4 regions of the Pseudarthrobacter sp. alpha12b genome follow, and region 3 is predicted to be linked to each of the others. Evidence: riboswitches for the same ligand, from Rfam matches in the RefSeq annotation. Region 3 holds a riboswitch; each other region holds the start of a gene.

Region 1 (4,202 bases), 1.7 Mb from region 3:
GCACAACACCCGCCCGCTGCCGTTCGCGCTCCCCCAGCCCTGCCAGGAGCGGGACCAGAACGTCAGCAAGAAGGGGCTCCGTCAGGTCCGCTGCCCGGGCGGAGCGAAGGAAGCCCTCCAGGCGGGTCAGGTCCGAGTGCCGGAGAAGCTGCACCCTTGACTGCAGCAGCACCACGGCGGCCAGGCGGCGCTCGAACACCGGACGGGAGCCGGGCCGGGGCTGTCCCCACAGGGCGGAGGCCAGCATGACCGTGCCGTCGTGGTCCAGGTCCTTGAACTTGCGCAGGGCATCGCGGACCGTTCCGCGGACGGCCCCCACGGACGAACCATACGAGGCCAGCACCCCGCCCAGCCGGTTCCCCACGTCGTCCGCCCGGTACCAGGCACCCTCGTTCTGCAGGGTCCTGTCAACGAAATCCGCAGCCGCGGACACCACGTCCGCCGCAGCCGTCACCGCCCGCGCCCCGACGATGCGTGCTGGATGCAGAACGGGGTCCACGGCCGGGCTTCCAGCCTGCCCTCGGCGATGGGCTCTCCGCACACGGCGCAGCTTCCATAGGTTCCCGCGGCCAGCCGGGCCAGGGCCGCCTCAATCTGGTCCAGGCCCGCCGAACTCTGCTTCAGGAGCGCCGCGGCCTGCGAGAGTTCGAAGGCGATGGTGGCCCCCTCGGGATCATGCTCGTCGTCGACATTGGAGTCCTGGCGCGCCGAGTTTGCTGCCTCGATGTCTGCCCGCAACGCCGGCAACAGTGCCAGGCGCCGCGCCCGCTCCTCTTCGAGCAGCACACGGAACCGTTCGAAATCTGGCATGGGGACAGCCTAACGCGTCAGTCAGTACCAGTTCAGGGATACGGAGTGGCTCCAGGCCCCGCACGGCGAACCGTAGCGGTCCCGGATATAGCCCAGGCCCCACTCAATCTGGGTCCGGTAGCTGGTCAGCCAGTCGCTGCCGGCGCTGGCATATTTGCCCGGCGGCAGCGCCTGGGCTATCCCATACGCCCCGGAGTAGGCGTTGGTGGCCGTGGTCAGCCAGTTGGACTCCTTGGTCCACAGCTGGGCCAGGCACTGGAACTGGTCCTGGCCCCACCCATAGGCAGCCAAGCGGCCGGAAGCGTAGTTTCTCGCCCCGGCCGGATCGTTGACCGCCCCGCCGGGAACGGAAGGCACGACGACGGGGGGCGGGCTTGGCAGGGCAGGTGCCGGCGGCGCCTCCGGAGCAGGAGGGACAGGATTGTTGACGGGGTCAGGGTTGGGCGGGGCAGGATTAGCCTGGACGGGGTTTGCGGCGGGTGCGGGCACCCTGGGCTGCTGGGCTGCCACTGCGGCTGCCTTGGCCGCAGCTTCCGCCTGCCTGCGGGCCTGCTCCTCCGCGGCGGCACGCTTGGCCTGCTGGGCCGCCTCGTAGGCAGCCAGCGCAGCCTGGCCGTGGCGGTACTCACCCTCAAGGGCCGCCGTCGTGCCCTTCAGGGTGGCGAGCTGGGCGGTCAACTCGCCGCCGCGCCGCTGCTCCTCGGTGACCTGACGGGCCAGCGCATCCTGGGCGGAACGGGCGGCATCCAGCTTTGCCTTCGCCTCCACCGACAGGCGCGCCCGCTCGTTCCTGGCAAGTTTTTCCTGTTCCGTGAGGGAAGCGGCCACCTTTTCGGCGGCCCCCGCATTGTTCACCAGGGCGGCGGTCTTGTCTCCTGCGAGCTTGACCAGGTTGAGCCCCTGGACGCTGTTGGTTCCCAGGGCATCCAGCGCCACGAAGAATCCCGCGTTGGTCCCGCCGGTCTTGTAGGACTGAGCGGCAAGGGCGCCGATGTCCTTCCGGTGCCGGGCCAGCTCATCATTGGCGTGCGCGGCCCGGGCGGAGAGGGTTTCCAGGCGGGAAGTGGCTGTCTGAAGCTCGGCATCCGCCACCGCGTAGTCGGCGGCGAAACGCACGGCCGTTTCGCCTGCCGCCTCCGACTCCGCCTGCAGGCCGGTCAGGAGTCCATTGATGGTGGTGATTTCCGCACTTTTTGCCGCTTCGGAGGACTGGGCCTTCTGCACGTCCGCCCAGGAAGGATACCGGCCGGGCGGAGGCGGTTCGTCGGCCGTGGCCGCCGGCAGCGCCGTGCCGGCAGCCACGGCAATGGCCATGAAGCCCGCGAGCAAGGGGCGCGTGGCGAAGGTCACGAACAGGGGCATAGTCCCGAAGCTTACCGTTGGTTTCGCGGTCCACACAGGGGGCCGTATCCGCATTGTTACAGCTTTCCCGGCGCCGGTAGACAACGCGAGGTCGGCACCGAAAAATCGGATAACGTCCAGACGTTTGCGCAATGCGAGAGAACAACCTCGTATGTTATCCAAATGTGACAATGGCGCTGCGTGTGGGTTATTGTCTTCTGGTGTCCCTCTCAGTCGGGACATTCCCGTCAGCATGCCGAGCCCTGCCGCTGATCATGGGATCCAACCGCTCCAGTTGGCAGGGACGGGGGAACCAAGTTTCCACGGCCACACGTGGCCTAGGGGTTAAGTCGATAGTGCTTCCGTTTGTCGCGGAGCCGCTCCCGGCCGGGTATCTCCAGCCCGAACCCGACAGCTCACCCCGCAGGCATGGGAGAGGCGATCAACCGTGTCAAAAAATTCCATTTCAGCCCGTCACCGCGCAACCCCGGCCCGCTCCATTGTGCTCGAGGGCCTCGCCGTAACAGCCAAGTCCCAGGCCCGCTCGCTGGGCCGCCCGGCCCTCGCCGTTGCTGCAGCGTCCGGCATTGCGTTCGGAGTCGGCGCTCCGGCCCACGCCGGTGTAACCGCCCCGGACACCACCGGCCAGGCCAGCGTCCAGGCCTATTCAGCACCGGCCGCCCCGGCTGCAGCCCCCGCCGCAGCAGCAGGTAACGTCCACACCGTCGTTTCCGGCGACACCCTTGGCGCCATTGCCGCAGCCTACGGCGTCAGCCTCAACGACGTCCTGTCAGCCAACGGCCTGGGACTGTCCTCAGTTATTTACCCGGGCGACCAGATCCAGATTCCGGGCGCAGGCTACACCGCAGCCCCGGCGCCTGCCCGCGCCGCAGCACCCGTCCAGGCGGCTGCTGCCTCCGCACCGGCCAACACCGGCATGAACATGTCCTACGCGTCCGCCACCCCGGTGGCATCCACCACGGGCTCGGGCACCGGTGCTGCCATCCTCGCGTCGGCTTATGGCCAGCTGGGTGTCCAGCAGGACTGCACTGCCATGGTTGAAAAGGCCCTGCGTTCCGTCGGCAAGTCCGTCGGCGACCTGGCCCCCACCCAGTTCTTCCAGTACGGCACCGTTGTGGGCTCTCCCGCCCCCGGTGACCTGATCATCACCTCCGGCCACGTGGGCGTTTACGCGGGCAACGGCCAGGTTGTCAGCGGCGGCGTCAACGGTTACGACACGCAGGTGCACTCCATCAGCTGGCTCGGTGGCTACTCCGCAGTTCGCGTAGCCTAGTCTTCGCGCAGTCCGGCCCGCTTGGCGGGACCGGCTGAATCAGGAGGGTGGCAGCCGGGAAATCCGGCTGCCACCCTCCTGTCGTTTTGCCACGCGGCGCTCCGCGGCGGTCAGGTACCGCAGAAGGTCGTATAGCTGCCGAAATCCTCGGGAGCACCTTCCGCGTAGCGTTCCAGCCCGGGCCGCTCGGTGAAGGGGTCGCTGACGGCCTCGAGCAGCTGCTGCAGTGGAGCCAGGTTTCCGCCCGTGGCAGCGGACAGCGCCTCCTCCACGAGGTGATTGCGCGGAATATAGGCCGGGTTCACACTGTCCATCAACTCGGCGTCAGGTTTGAGCGCCTTCCAGCGCTCCAGCCAGGCGTCAACAGCGGCCAGGTCAAGAACCATGCCGCGCACCGGACGGAAGTCCCCCCGGGCCGCCTTTCCCAGGTTCCGGAAGAACACCGTGTAGTCCACCGGGCCGTCTTTGAGGATGGCGATGGCATCATCCACCAGGGCGGACACAGCGGCGTCGTCGTCACGTCCGTCGACGTTGTCCAGGCCGAGCTTGGTCGTCATGCCGCCGAACCACGCCCTGCCGTACTGTCCGCGGAATCCGCCCAGCACCTCCACCGCCGGGGCGACCGCCTTTTCCTGGTCTTCGTCAATGAGCGGCAGCATCGCCTCCGCGAGCCGGGCAAGGTTCCATTCGGCCAGCACCGGCTGGTTGGCGTAGGCATAGCGCCCGTTGACATCGATGGAGCTGTAGACGGCGGCCG
Region 2 (4,202 bases), 200 kb from region 3:
AGAACACGCCGTCGCCGGTCTTCCGGCAGCTGACGGAAGAGCTGGTGACCCTGCTGGCCTACGAAGCCACGCGGGAAGTCCGTACCGAGCCCGTCACCATCGAAACGCCGGTCAGCACCACCATCGGCACGGCGTTCACCAAGCCCACCCCGCTGGTGGTCCCCATCCTGCGCGCGGGCCTGGGCATGCTGGAGGGCATGACCAAGCTGGTCCCCACCGCCGAGGTGGGTTTCCTGGGCATGGCCCGGGACGAGGAGACGCTGGACATCATCACCTATGCCGAGCGCCTGCCGGAGGATCTCACCGGCCGCCAGGTGTTCGTCCTGGACCCCATGCTGGCCACCGGCGGCACGCTGCGCGAGGCCATCAAGTTCCTGTTCAAGCGCGGCGCCTCCGACGTCACCTGCATCTGCCTGCTGGCCGCTCCCGAGGGCCTGGCCAAGCTGGAGGAAGAACTGGGCGACGCAAACGTGCACATCGTCCTGGCCTCCATCGACGAGAAACTCAACGAGAAGTCCTACATCGTTCCCGGCTTGGGCGATGCAGGTGACCGCCTGTACGGCATCGCAGGGTAGCCTTCCCCCTTTTCGGGCAGGGGCACCGCCGCTAGCCTGTGCGGATGGACTGGAAACTCGAACTTGTCTTTGTCCCCGTCTCCGACGTTGACCGCGCCAAGGATTTCTACGTCAACAAGGTGGGCTTCAACGCCGACTACGACGAGCGGCCTTCGGACGACATCCGCTTTGTGCAGCTGACGCCGCCCGGGTCTGCCTGCTCCATCTGCTTGGGGGAGGGGCTGGTGGACGCCCCTCCCGGCACAGGATCAAACCTGCAGCTGGTGGTGGACGACATCCAGGCGGCGCACGACCACCTGAAGAATAACGGTGTGGACGTCAGTGACATCGAAGTGCTGCCTTGGGGCCACTTCGTCTACTTCGCCGATCCGGACGGAAACAAGTGGTCCGTCCAGTACATCCCGTGGCGGAACGCCGGGCCGGACGCAACTTAAAGCACTTCGGGCCGCATCCACATGGATGCGGCCCGAAGTTGGCGCTGCAATTCCCCTGCTGTGCCCCACGCCCAAGGCGTACGACGGCGCGTGGCCGGGTACGCGCCGTCGTACGCCGTCCATGGTGGGGAGACTCAGCGGAGGGCTCGCGTGGCGTCGCGGCCGCCAGGGGGGTGGGTGCCTAGTACCAGTTGTGCGCCAGGTGGAAGTTCAGGGCACCGCAGGGCGACTGATAGCTCTTTTTGATGTAGTCCAGGCCCCAGTTGATCTGCGTGCGGTAGTTGGTGAGGTAGTCGGCGCCGGAGCTGGCCATCTTCTCAGCAGGGAGGGATTGGACAATACCGTACGCTCCGCTGCTGGGATTGGTGGCCGTGGTGGTCCAGTCCGATTCCTTGGTCCACAGCGTCTGCAGGCACTGCATCTGGTCCGGTCCCCAGCCGTAGGTGGCCAGCTGGCCGGCGGCGTACGCCTGGGCGCCGGCGGGATCGTTAACCGCGACGGCCGGTGCCGGCTCAGGAGCGGGGGCCGGTTCCGGTGCTGGTGCCGGGGCGGGCGCGACAGGCGCCGGGGCGGGCGCGACAGGCGCCGGGGCTGCCGGTGCTGCCGCGGGAGCCGGTTCCGCGGCCTGCGGTGCCACGCTGATGGCGGCGGGAGCGGGGGACGCTGCCGGGTTGGACCGGATTTCGCTCTTCTCGATGCTCATTTGGGCGTCGGACGCTGCCGGGTTTGACCCGGTGGATGCCACCGGAGTCATGCTGCTGGTGGCCTGTCCGGCCGCGCCTACGCCAACCAGCACCGCGCACGATGCTGCAAGGACGGCGGCGCGCTGGCCCAGGGTGGTCTTCTTTGCCTGCTGCTTGGCCCGGTGTTTAGCCTTGGCATGCAGGCGTGCTTCTGCCGTGTTTTTGGACATGATTGATCGCCTCTCACACCTGCGGAGTTAGCTGTCGGGTTCGGATGAGGGCATCCGGCCGCACGGAAAAATCACGTGCTGGCTTAACCCCAAGGGCATTCATTGCCCGGGACGGTGGGTCCCCCGCCTCTGCCGTTGCTCAATCGGAATCCGGGGAAGCGGCAGAGCTTGGCGTCAACCCGGGATATGCGGCCCGAACGGGGGCCGCACCCAATCGACGGTACAGGAAGATTAAGCAGAAGTCACATTTAGGTAACGGAAGTCACGGACGCCGCGCGTCGGTTTGCGGCGCCCTCCGGGTTTCTTGATCCCGGAGGGCGCCAACGGTGTTCAGGTACGGGGGCCGCTGCTGGCACTACGCTGCGGCACCCCGGGGCTACCGGGCGAAGTACTCCCGGATACTCGTCAGCGAGCTCGACCCGTGATAGCCCAGATCGCCGGGGCCGGCTGAGACGGCGTCGTCCGGCGAAAAAATCCCGACACCGAACGTACCGCCCTCCACATCCTTGATGCTGTCCAGCAGCACCGGCATGGCGTCCTGCAGGGTCCCCATAAGCGCCTGCTTTTGCGCGCTGTCGGCTACGAGTTTCACCGTTATGAACTCGCCGGACGTGCTGACGTTGGCGTCGGCCTGCACGGCCGTGACGCCGGAAACCGACATTCCGGCCTTCTGCAGGGCGCCCTCCAGCTGCTCGGCTTTGGAAGGTCCGCCAAGACCGCAGGCAGCAAGGCTCACTGCCAGAACTCCCATCAATAGTGTTCCGGTCATGGGTTGGATCAGGTTGTTCATCGGTTTCCTCCACTACGGTCCGGCCGCGGAACTCCTGCGTTGGCTCCCGTTGAGCGTAGTCGGCCTTGCTGCAGTGTCCTACTTGGTGAGCCGGTAAACGGTGGAGTTTCCTACTGTCTGGGCCTGGAAGTTGGCCTGCACCCAGGCGGCCACCTGGGAGTTGCCGCGGCCGCCCATGCCGCCCATGCCGCCTCCGCCCATGCCTCCGCCCTCAATGAAGTAGCTGATTTCACCCTTGGCCACCATGTCCTGGAACTCGGCGAGCGTGGGGTACGGATCCCCGCCGTTCCAGCCGCCGAGCGCGATGACGTTGGTGTTCGTGGCAAGTTCCAGGCTGGCTGCCTGGCTGGCGCCGGAGACGATCGCGGACCACTTCGTGGTGGTGGAGGAGAGCAGTGCGGTCACTGCGGCATCGGCGGTTCCCTCACCGGGGCCGCCCGCTCCGCCGGGACCACCGGCCCCGTCAGCTGCCCCGCCAATTCCGTTTGCGGGGTCAAACCTGTCGGTTCCGGTGGCAGCGTCGGCGCCGTCGGTCCGGTCGCCGCGGAAGCCGGCAGCCCGGTTGCCGAAGCCGCCCGCCGAACCCGCGGGCCCCGACGTCGGAATGGACCCCGAGTGGGCCGAGGCAGTGGTGGCCAGGGTCCAGGCCGCAGCCCCAAGGCCACCGGCCAGCAGGGATACGACGACGGCGGCGGCAGCCCCCGCGCGCCGGAACCGTCCGGAGGCGGCCGCTGCGTCGAGGCGGAGAAGGATGCCTGCGGCGGCAAGGACGCCGAGGACGATGATGGCGATGCGCAGCCAGGGGAGCCATGAGGCGTCGCGGCCCAGGAGGACCGCCGACCAGATCGAAGTGCCCAGGACGGTTACGGCGAGGACAATCCTGGCCGGCCAGTAGGCGCGGCCGCGCCAGAGCTCCACGGCACCGATTCCCACCAGTGCCGCGATCGCCGGCGCCAGTGCCACCGAGTAGTAGGGGTGGACGATGCCGCTCATGAAGCTGAAGACACCCGCGGTGACCAGAAGCCAGCCGCCCCACAGGACCAGCGATGCACGGCCCATCGAGGTGCGGGCTTCCCGCCGGGTGAACCACAGCCCGGCCACCAGCAGGATCAGGGCGGCCGGCAACAGCCATGACACTTCGCCGCCAAAGCTCGTCCCGAACATCCGCAGCAGCCCGGCCGCCCCGCCGAATCCGCTGTTCCCGCCGCCGAATCCGCCACTGGCACCGCCGGCCGCACCGCCCGCTCCGCCGCCGGGCATGCCTTCGCCCGAGCCGGTGATGCGGGCCAGCCCGTTGTAGCCGAAGGTTAGTTCCAGGAAGCTGTTGGTGGTGGAACCGGCCATGTACGGGCGCTCCGAGGCCGGTGTCAGCTGGAAAAGGGCGATGTAGCTGCCGGCCACCACGATGATCCCTGCCAGGGCTCCCAGGAGGTGTGCCAGCCGGCGGCCGATCGAGGTGGGGGCAGCCCACAGGTAGGCGAGTCCCAGCG
Region 3 (4,202 bases):
CACAACGGAGATGTACCTCAGGACCATCCTGGAGCTTGAGGAAGAAAACATCGTTGCCCTTCGGGCCCGTATCGCCGAGCGCCTGCGCCACTCCGGCCCCACCGTGTCCCAGACCATCGGCAGGATGGAACGCGACGGGCTCGTTGTCGTCTCCGGCGACCGGCACCTGGAACTCACTGACACGGGCCGCAAGCGGGCCACGGAGGTCATGCGCAAGCACCGGCTGGCCGAACGCCTGCTGGCCGACGTCATCGGCCTGGACTGGGCCTACGTGCACGACGAAGCCTGCCGCTGGGAACATGTGATGAGCGAGCGGGTGGAACGGCGGATCTACGAGATGCTGGACCACCCCACCGAGTCGCCGTACGGCAACCCCATCCCCGGCCTGGCCGCCCTGGGCGGACAACCGGCGAGCAGTTTCGCTGACGGGGCCATCAGCCTGGTGGAGGCCATGAAGAGCTACGCGCCCGCTTCAGCGGTGACCATCAGCCGGCTGGCCGAACCGATCCAGGTGGAGCCGGAACTGCTGACGCAGCTGGACGAAGGCGGAATCCGGCCCGGCGCTTCAGTGGCCCTGGAGCGCGTGGGCGACTACATCTCCGTGCGAGTGCAGGGAATCGAAGGGGCGCTGGAGCTGCCGCCTGAGGTGGCCGCCCATGTTTTCGTCGCCCTCAGCCAGCCCTGAGCGGCTCCGCATACCCCAAAGCGAAGCTTCCACGCAAAGATAACGGAATTGTTACCTAGGGTCTTAAGGCCCTATAGTGGTAACAATCGTCGATACTTGAGCGTTACCCGATCCGGAGCCGAGCTCTGCCAGCGGATCGGGTGCATGAAGTCGTTACTGGCAGAGGCGGGGGAACCACAACCGGCAGCGGGGGACTGCCTTGGGGTGAAGTCCGTCAGCAGCGAGCCTCTCCAGTGAAGGATTCTTCCGGGAATACCCCTGTGCAGAAGCTTGCCCATGACGGGCCGGGTCTTTGATCTCTCTGACCCGAATCCGACAGCTAACTCCGCAGGCTTTCCAGAGAGGAACCCTTCTTGACCATGCAGACCTCCCGGGGCCGCCGCCGCGCGGCCGGCCCCCCTTTGGCACCCCGGGTTGTCGAGGATGTCGCAGCGGAGCGCCCCCGCGATCTGCATCGCGACGCACGCCGCCGCAGGGGCCCGTTCCGGCAGGTGACGGAGTTTGCCGCCGCCAGCGGCATTGGCCAGAAAGCCGGAATCGCCTTGGCCGCCACCGGCCTGGTGCTCACAGTCACAGTGCCGGCCACCAGTCCCGTCATGGCCACGGACGCGTCGGGCAATACGCCCCTGGCAGCTTCCGCCGTCAGCCCGCAGCCCCAGATTTCCGCCGATATTGGTGCCCAGATCGACTTCAGCCGCTCGGCCGTGGTGACCCAGGCCGACCCGGATGGGAAGCTGAAGCAACTCCTGAGCGCCCAGTCCGCCGGCTCCGTCACGCGCGCCGCATCCGCCGGCACCCTGGCCGCGCCGCTCGCATCCCTCACTACCGCCTCGCCCTTTGGCTACCGGGTCAGCCCCATTACCGGTGGCTCCGGGGACTTCCACCGCGGCCAGGACTTTGTGGCGCAGTGCGGGACCTCCGTCCTGGCGGCCGCGACGGGCACCGTGACCTTCGCGGGCTGGCATCAGTTCGGTGGCGGTAACCGGGTGGTCATCGACCACGGCAACGGGCTGGAAACCACGTACAACCACCTGTCGTCGTTCAACGTCAAGGTGGGCCAGACAGTTTCCCGTGGCGACGTTGTTGCGCTCAGCGGGACCACGGGCGCGTCCACCGGCTGCCACCTGCACTTCGAGGTGCAGGTCAACGGCGAAGTGGTTGATCCGATGGGTTGGCTTTAACTGTGTGATTGCTCACTCTCAGATTGTGGCGACCTGCCGTGACCTGAATGTGACATTGAAACAAAACTGCTGTACCGTCTAACTCGCGTCAACTTTTCCGAAGTTGACGCTCTTGAGTGGATTGCCTAACTCTGCCACCGCTCAAGGTCCGTTCGCATTTCATCGTCTGGCAGGGGCGGGGGAACCAATTTTGGCCTTCTTTCCAGAAGGCCTTGGGGTTAAGTCACGTGCTTCCCAGGAAGCAGTGTGGCCGGGTGACTCCCATCCGAATCCGACAGCTCACCTCGCAGGCATTGGGAGAGGCTACCTTCGTGTCTTCACGCCATCATTCTGCGCGCCACCGTGCGCAAACGGTTCGCACCAACCCCCTGGACGCAGTGTCCAAGGCCGTGAGCGCAAATGCCGGGACCGTAGGCCGCCAGGCTGCCGTCGTGGCAGCGGCGTCGGGCCTCATCCTGAGCATGGGCCTGCCGGCCACCGCAGCTGACACCACCGCTGGTGTCTCTGCCTCCACCGAGTCCGGTTCGGCCCAGACGGCCCTCGCTGTCACCGCCGCCCCCACGGCCACGGTTTCCTTCGAACGTCCCGTCGTCAAGACCACCGCTGCTCCTAAGGTGGAAGCGGTGCGTCCGCAGTCCACCGCGCCGGCCGAACGCACGGCCACGGCCACTGCAGGCCAGGACGCTGCCCCCGCCGCCAAGGCCGTCGAGACCGTTTCCGCGGCGACTTCGGGCATTGCGGCCATCGCCTACACCGGCATCGGCCACTCCTACGTGTGGGGCGGCACCAGCCCCGTCACCGGCTGGGACTGCTCCGGGTTCGTTCAGTGGGTCTACGCCCAGGCCGGAATCAGCATCCCGCGTACCAACGCGTGGAGCATCATGACCCCCACCTCCACCCCCCAGCCGGGCGACCTGGTGGTCCAGAACGGCGGCGCGCACGTGGGCATCTACGTCGGCAACGGCATGATGGTCAGCGCACTCAACCCGTCCCAGGGCACGCTGCTGCACTCGCCTGCAGCCACCGGTACCTCGTCGTACTACCACCTCAACAAGTAGTTCTTGGGCTCCACGCTCCAAGGGCTATTTCTTTGCCCAAAGCTTTTCGCTAGAAACCACATCCCCGTTCGGGATGCGCCGGCGTACCCCCAAGATGCCGGCGCATCCAATTCCCTGCGTCTGCCTACAAGCGGTTCGAAGGAACAACGAAAGAGAGAACTGATGACGACTCGTGCTACCGCACGGCACCGCGCCGAGGCCACCAAAACCAACTCGATCGCTGTCATTGCCAAAGCTGTAAGCGACAACGCCGGCGGCATGGGCCGCCAGGCTGCGGTTATCGCTGCCGCTTCCGGCCTGGTCCTGACCAGCGGCATCGCAGCGAACGCTGCTGACGCCAACGTCAAGCGCGATTCCGCTCCCGCGTCCCAGCTGGAAGTCGAATCCGCCGTCGATGCCCCGATTTCCGCGGCTTCCACCATTGCCATCAGCTACGAGAAGCCGGCCGTGACCACCACGCCGGCCCCCGTCGCGGAGCCTGAGCCCCAGGTTGAGGTGCAGGAAGCTGCTCCTGCTGCCCAGCCCGTTGCTGCCCCCAAGGTCACGGCCAAGGTTGCCACCGCTGCTGCTCCGGCTGCTCCCGCAGCCCAGGCTTCGGCCAGCGGCAAGGGCGCTGCCATCCTGTCCGCAGCCTATGCACAGCTCGGCGTCATGCAGGACTGCACCATGCTGGTGACCAACTCCCTGGCCGCCGTGGGCATCCACTTCCACGACTGGCCCGCAGGCTACCTGTCCCTGGGCCGCACCGTGAGTGCAGCCGAGGCGCAGCCGGGCGACCTTATCTACTACGCCAACGGCGGTTCGGGCATGGCCCACATTGCTGTGTACGCCGGAAACGGCATGGCCGTCCACGGCGGCTACAACGGGAACCAGACCGTGGTCTTCAGCGCCAACGTGGGTTCCGGCCCCGTCTTCATCCGCGTCAACTAAGCATTCCAGCGCCGGCCTGAACGGCCGCCGGGAAATGTTACAGGGGACCCCCGCCAGTGAGGCGGGGGTCCCCTGCGGTTTAAGGGTTGGCGACGGCATCGGTGCCGTGCCCTTCTCACGGCCCGAATGGGCTCCGGGGCGGCGATTACCTGATTCTGCATTTCTTTGTTTACTCTTGTGATGTCGATCCATAGCCCGGACATGCCGAGGGCAGCCGGCCCTCGTGCCCCTGACGGGTGCGGCCGTGAAGAGGTAAGTGCATGCGCACTCTCGTTCTGAATGCTGGATATGAACCGCTGGCGGTTATCACTTTCCGCCGGGCGCTGGTGCTTGTGCTCACGGGCAAGG
Region 4 (4,202 bases), 970 kb from region 3:
TCTTGCGCTGTTCCTGCACCGTAACGCCAGTGACGCGACGGGCGCGGATCTTTCCGCGGTCGGAGATGAACTTGCGCAGCAATGCTACGTCCTTGTAGTCGATGACAGTGATGTCAGCGGCCTTCAAGGGGTTGGACTTTGGTTTGGGCTTACGGAGTTCAGCCTTAGCCATCGTGGAGCTCCTATTCTAGGGAGCCCGTGGATATTGATCCACGGGATGGTGGTGGTCCGACGGCGGCAGTGCCATGGGTGCGTTACGGCACCCGGGCAGCCCCGGAGTCGGGCCGTTATTTGGGGTTTAGAAGGGAGGTTCGGAATCGGGGCCGTTGCCCCAGCCGCCTGCGTTGGACACACCGGGCGTGGCCCAGGGATCGTCCTGTGCAGCCTGCTGGTTGCCGCCGCCCCAGCCTCCACCGGAGTTGCCGCCCTGGTTTCCACCAGAGTTGCCGCCTCCGAAGCCACCGCCGCTGTTGCCGCCACCGAAGCCGCCGCCACCCTGTCCGCCGGAGCGCTGGGTGCGGTTGACCTTGGCATTGGCATAGCGCAGGCTGGGGCCGATTTCGTCGACCTCAAGCTCGATAACGGTGCGCTTTTCGCCTTCTTTTGTTTCGTAGGAGCGGCTCTTCAGGCGGCCGGTAACAATCACGCGCATGCCCTTGGTCAGGGATTCGGCGACGTTCTCGGCTGCTTCACGCCATACAGCGGCGCGGAGGAACAGGGTCTCCCCGTCCTTCCACTCGTTGGACTGGCGATCAAAGGTGCGGGGGGTGGAAGCGATGGTGAAGTTCGCTACTGCCGAACCGGACGGTGTGAACCGCAATTCCGGGTCATTGGTGAGATTACCGATGACCGTAATGGTGGTCTCGCCTGCCATCTACTGCCTCCTTGTTCGATCCTGGGTGAAGAGTGCGTTTCCTGCGGGGTAAAGAATGAAGACCGGTGCTGAATTACTCAGCAATAACCTTCTGCTCTTCGGGGCGGGTGATCTTGGTGCGCATGATGGTCTCGTTAAGAGACAGCTGGCGGTCAAGTTCCTTGGCGGTCTCCGGCTTGGCGGTGAAGTTCACCACGGCGTAGATACCTTCGGACTTCTTCTTGATCTCGTAAGCCAGACGGCGACGGCCCCAGATGTCAACCTTTTCGATGGTTCCACCATCGTTGGTGATGACGTTCAGGAACTTCTGAAGCGACGGCTCAACGGTACGCTCTTCGACCTCGGGGTCGATGATTACCATCAATTCGTAAGGACGCATATGTGAACCCACCTCCTTTGGGCTAAGCGGTTACGGCATTTCCGTAACAGGAGGTTCATTTGCGATTCCGTGCAATGCCCCGCCGCCGGAACGGAGGCAGGACGCAGCACAGACTTCAATATCCTAGTGCATTTGGACCCGATAGGCGATTCGCGCTTGTCCCAAGGCTAGGCCCATGATGTACCGCGGGCAGCCCCGACTGACGCTATGTGGAAAACAATGCCGCGACCGCTGCGCATTACAACGTCCCGCGCCGTGGCCGGCCGGCGCCGCGCCCACCCAGTGAGGTCCGTTACCTAATTGTGATTCTTGCGTCCCTTTCGTGTACGGTCATCCGGGGGCCGCCCCCAGCCGGCCCCAGTCCCGAAGGTCGTCCAACTCTGCCGCCTCCGTGACTAGACCCGGACTCCAGGCAGAGGCGGGGGACCCAAGCGTCCCGGGCACGGCCCCGCGCCTGCCCTTGGGGTGAAGCCGCGATTCGCGGCCGAATGGCCTCATTCGAACCCGACAGCTAACTCCGCAGGCGATGAGAGGTGACTTCCCCATGCCCGCACTCCGCAATGATCGCGCCAAACCGTCCCACCGTTATCAAAATGAGACTGGACCTGCCGGAACCTCTCCGGACTCAAGGTCCACCACGCCCGGCCTGCCCCGGCGGCGCTGGCCCCTCGCCGCGGGGCTTGCCGCAGCCCTCCTCGGAGCCGGCTCCCTGGGCCTCGGCCTGACCCACAACGATGGCGCCGCCGACATGGCGCGGGTGGCCAGTGCCGCCGACGCCGGCAGCGACGCACCCACCCAGACTCCAGAGGCTGTTCCTTCCTCCGTGGCGCCTGCCCCGGCACCGGTACCGGCAGCTGACGCCGCTCCCGCTGCAGCCCCTTCCCCGGAACAGGCTCCGCCCGCGCCCGCAGCTGCACCGGTTCCCGCCGCGCCGGCTCCCTCCTCCGAATCCCCCATCGCAGTGGCGCCGGCCGCGGCGCAGCTTGCCAGCAGCGGGGCCCCTGCGCCCGCCGGCGTTCCGGGCAACTGGACCATGACCTTCGCCGACGAGTTCAACGGGGCCGGACTGGACACCGCGAAGTGGTCCGGATGTTGGTTCTCCCCCGGCTGCGGGACCATGAATAAGGTTTCCACCAGCCCGGCGAACGTCTCGGTGGCCAACGGAAACCTGGCCCTGGGCCTCGCCTCCGCCACCTCCGGGGGATTGGTATCGACCAACCCGAAGGGCGGGGCAGGCACGGGCTTCCAGTTCACCACCGGCTATGTGGAGGCCCGCATCAAGTTCCCCGGCAACGCCAACGGCCTCTTCAACTGGCCCGCGTTCTGGACCACGGGACAGTCCTGGCCGACCACCGGCGAGAATGACATTGCGGAGGTCCTGCAAGCGAAGATGACCGTTAATTACCACTCCGGTTCCGGCTCCCAGAACCAGGGCGGCGTGGGCGGCAACTGGGCCAACGAGTACCACACCTTCGGCCTGCACAGGATGGCGAATTCCTCCGACGTCTACTTTGACGGCGTCAAGGTCAAGTCCTACCCCACCAACGACGGAAACGCTCCGCAGTACATCGTGCTGAACGTCGGCGCCTCCTCCACGAACCCGGCCTACGGCCCACAGTCCCAGATGATGGTGGACTACGTGCGCGCCTGGCAGTAGCCGGCCACGCACCACCTGATGGAAGGGCGACGGCGGGACCTCCCGCCGTCGCCCTTCCAGCTTCACCTCAAGGTTGCCCAAAGGTCACCCTCCGCCGGCAGTGTGATCCAGTACACTCTTGCAATGAGGCTCCTGTACGTGACGGAAAGCGTGCCCAACCGGGATCCGGAACTGGGCGATGGAAGCTCGATGATTCCGTACGAAGTGATCCTGCACCTCCCTCCTGACGTTGCCGTCACGCTGCTGACTTTTTCGGGCCCCGTCCCGGTTCCGGCGGAGATCAGGAACCGCTGCGAAACCGTGTACGAACTGGCGCCGCGGGAGGAAATTTCGGCCTTTGTCCGTTCCCTGGGCGGCCTCGCCGGGCTGGGGAAACACCGCCGTTCAACCCCGTCTGCCCGCGCCGCAGCCGCCCGGTTGTCCGCAGACAGGGACGCCACCCTCATCCACGGCCCGCACGCCCTGTTCCTGTCCCATCACGTCACCGGGCCTCTGGTGCTGCAGACAGTTGACCCCTGGTCCATCCGGGCCGGCATGGACACGGCCATCGCGCGCACCTTCCGGCCGGCCTATCGGCTGCGCGAGCAGCTGGCCGCCCGGGCTGAGCTGCAGCTGCCGCCCAGGGCCCGGCTCCTCACCGTCGGGGCCCAGGATTCTGCGGCCTGGTCCGCCAAGCTGGGCAGGTCCGTCCGAAGCATCCCCAACGGAACAGCAATGGCTGCCGGTCCCCGCCGGGAGCGGGATATCCCCGTTGTCTGCTTTGCGGGCAGCCTGAACTACGCCCCGAACGTGGACAGCGCCACCGTGCTGGTCAGCAGGATCGCGCCGCTGGTGTGGCGGGAAGTCCCCAACGCCCGCTTCGTCATCGCGGGGCGGCGGCCCACCCCGGCGGTGCAGGCGCTGGCCGGACCCCAGGTGGACGTCCTGGCGAACGTGCCTTCCATCCTGGACGTCTTCCAGGGGGCCGACGTTGCAGTCTTCCCGGACGAGCACGGCGTGGGCATCCGGAACTCCGTCCTGGAAGCCCTTGCCGCGGGGCTGCCCGTGGTTGCCACACCGGTGGCTGCGAGGGAACTGCCTGCGCACCCGCTGCTGACCGTTCAGGACAGCCAGGAGGCACTCGTGCGCAAGGTGGTGGAACACCTCACCGCCCCCGCGCCACTGCAAGGGCGTCCCGCCAGCATGACGGCGGAAGGGTCTGCAGGCGCTGTCCGCACCTGGGACACCGTGACGGACGAGTACCTGGCGGAAGTCCATGCGGCCATGGCTGCTCCATCCCCTGCCGGGGAGCT

Evidence for each region. A riboswitch is a leader RNA that binds a small molecule or an ion and turns the genes downstream of it on or off. The one in region 3 is predicted to bind cyclic di-AMP.
Region 1: linked by a shared signal. The riboswitch ahead of ACTAQI_RS06905 (LysM peptidoglycan-binding domain-containing protein) and the one ahead of ACTAQI_RS20965 (C40 family peptidase) in region 3 are both predicted to bind cyclic di-AMP.
Region 2: linked by a shared signal. The riboswitch ahead of ACTAQI_RS20015 (aggregation-promoting factor C-terminal-like domain-containing protein) and the one ahead of ACTAQI_RS20965 (C40 family peptidase) in region 3 are both predicted to bind cyclic di-AMP.
Region 4: linked by a shared signal. The riboswitch ahead of ACTAQI_RS16400 (glycoside hydrolase family 16 protein) and the one ahead of ACTAQI_RS20965 (C40 family peptidase) in region 3 are both predicted to bind cyclic di-AMP.

What each region holds. Positions count from the first base shown of each region.
Region 1 covers NZ_CP196746.1:1,528,784-1,532,985, forward strand. The annotation lists gene ACTAQI_RS06890 (DNA alkylation repair protein) at 1-454, opposite strand, end outside; gene ACTAQI_RS06895 (TraR/DksA family transcriptional regulator) at 451-810, opposite strand; gene ACTAQI_RS06900 (aggregation-promoting factor C-terminal-like domain-containing protein) at 832-2,172, opposite strand; cyclic di-AMP (ydaO/yuaA leader) riboswitch at 2,426-2,596, shown strand; gene ACTAQI_RS06905 (LysM peptidoglycan-binding domain-containing protein) at 2,600-3,445, shown strand; gene ACTAQI_RS06910 (protein adenylyltransferase SelO) at 3,556-4,202, opposite strand, start outside.
Region 2 covers NZ_CP196746.1:4,320,124-4,324,325, forward strand. The annotation lists gene upp (uracil phosphoribosyltransferase) at 1-575, shown strand, start outside; gene ACTAQI_RS20010 (glyoxalase superfamily protein) at 620-1,009, shown strand; gene ACTAQI_RS20015 (aggregation-promoting factor C-terminal-like domain-containing protein) at 1,191-1,922, opposite strand; cyclic di-AMP (ydaO/yuaA leader) riboswitch at 1,928-2,088, opposite strand; gene ACTAQI_RS20020 (hypothetical protein) at 2,299-2,712, opposite strand; gene ACTAQI_RS20025 (glycosyltransferase family 39 protein) at 2,791-4,202, opposite strand, start outside.
Region 3 covers NZ_CP196746.1:4,515,408-4,519,609, forward strand. The annotation lists gene ACTAQI_RS20955 (metal-dependent transcriptional regulator) at 1-685, shown strand, start outside; cyclic di-AMP (ydaO/yuaA leader) riboswitch at 824-1,034, shown strand; gene ACTAQI_RS20960 (M23 family metallopeptidase) at 1,045-1,866, shown strand; cyclic di-AMP (ydaO/yuaA leader) riboswitch at 1,995-2,173, shown strand; gene ACTAQI_RS20965 (C40 family peptidase) at 2,244-2,924, shown strand; gene ACTAQI_RS20970 (NlpC/P60 family protein) at 3,087-3,854, shown strand; gene ACTAQI_RS20975 (HNH endonuclease) at 4,115-4,202, shown strand, end outside.
Region 4 covers NZ_CP196746.1:3,544,877-3,549,078, forward strand. The annotation lists gene rpsR (30S ribosomal protein S18) at 1-172, opposite strand, end outside; gene ACTAQI_RS16390 (single-stranded DNA-binding protein) at 299-874, opposite strand; gene rpsF (30S ribosomal protein S6) at 948-1,253, opposite strand; cyclic di-AMP (ydaO/yuaA leader) riboswitch at 1,643-1,793, shown strand; gene ACTAQI_RS16400 (glycoside hydrolase family 16 protein) at 1,798-2,910, shown strand; gene ACTAQI_RS16405 (glycosyltransferase) at 3,034-4,202, shown strand, end outside.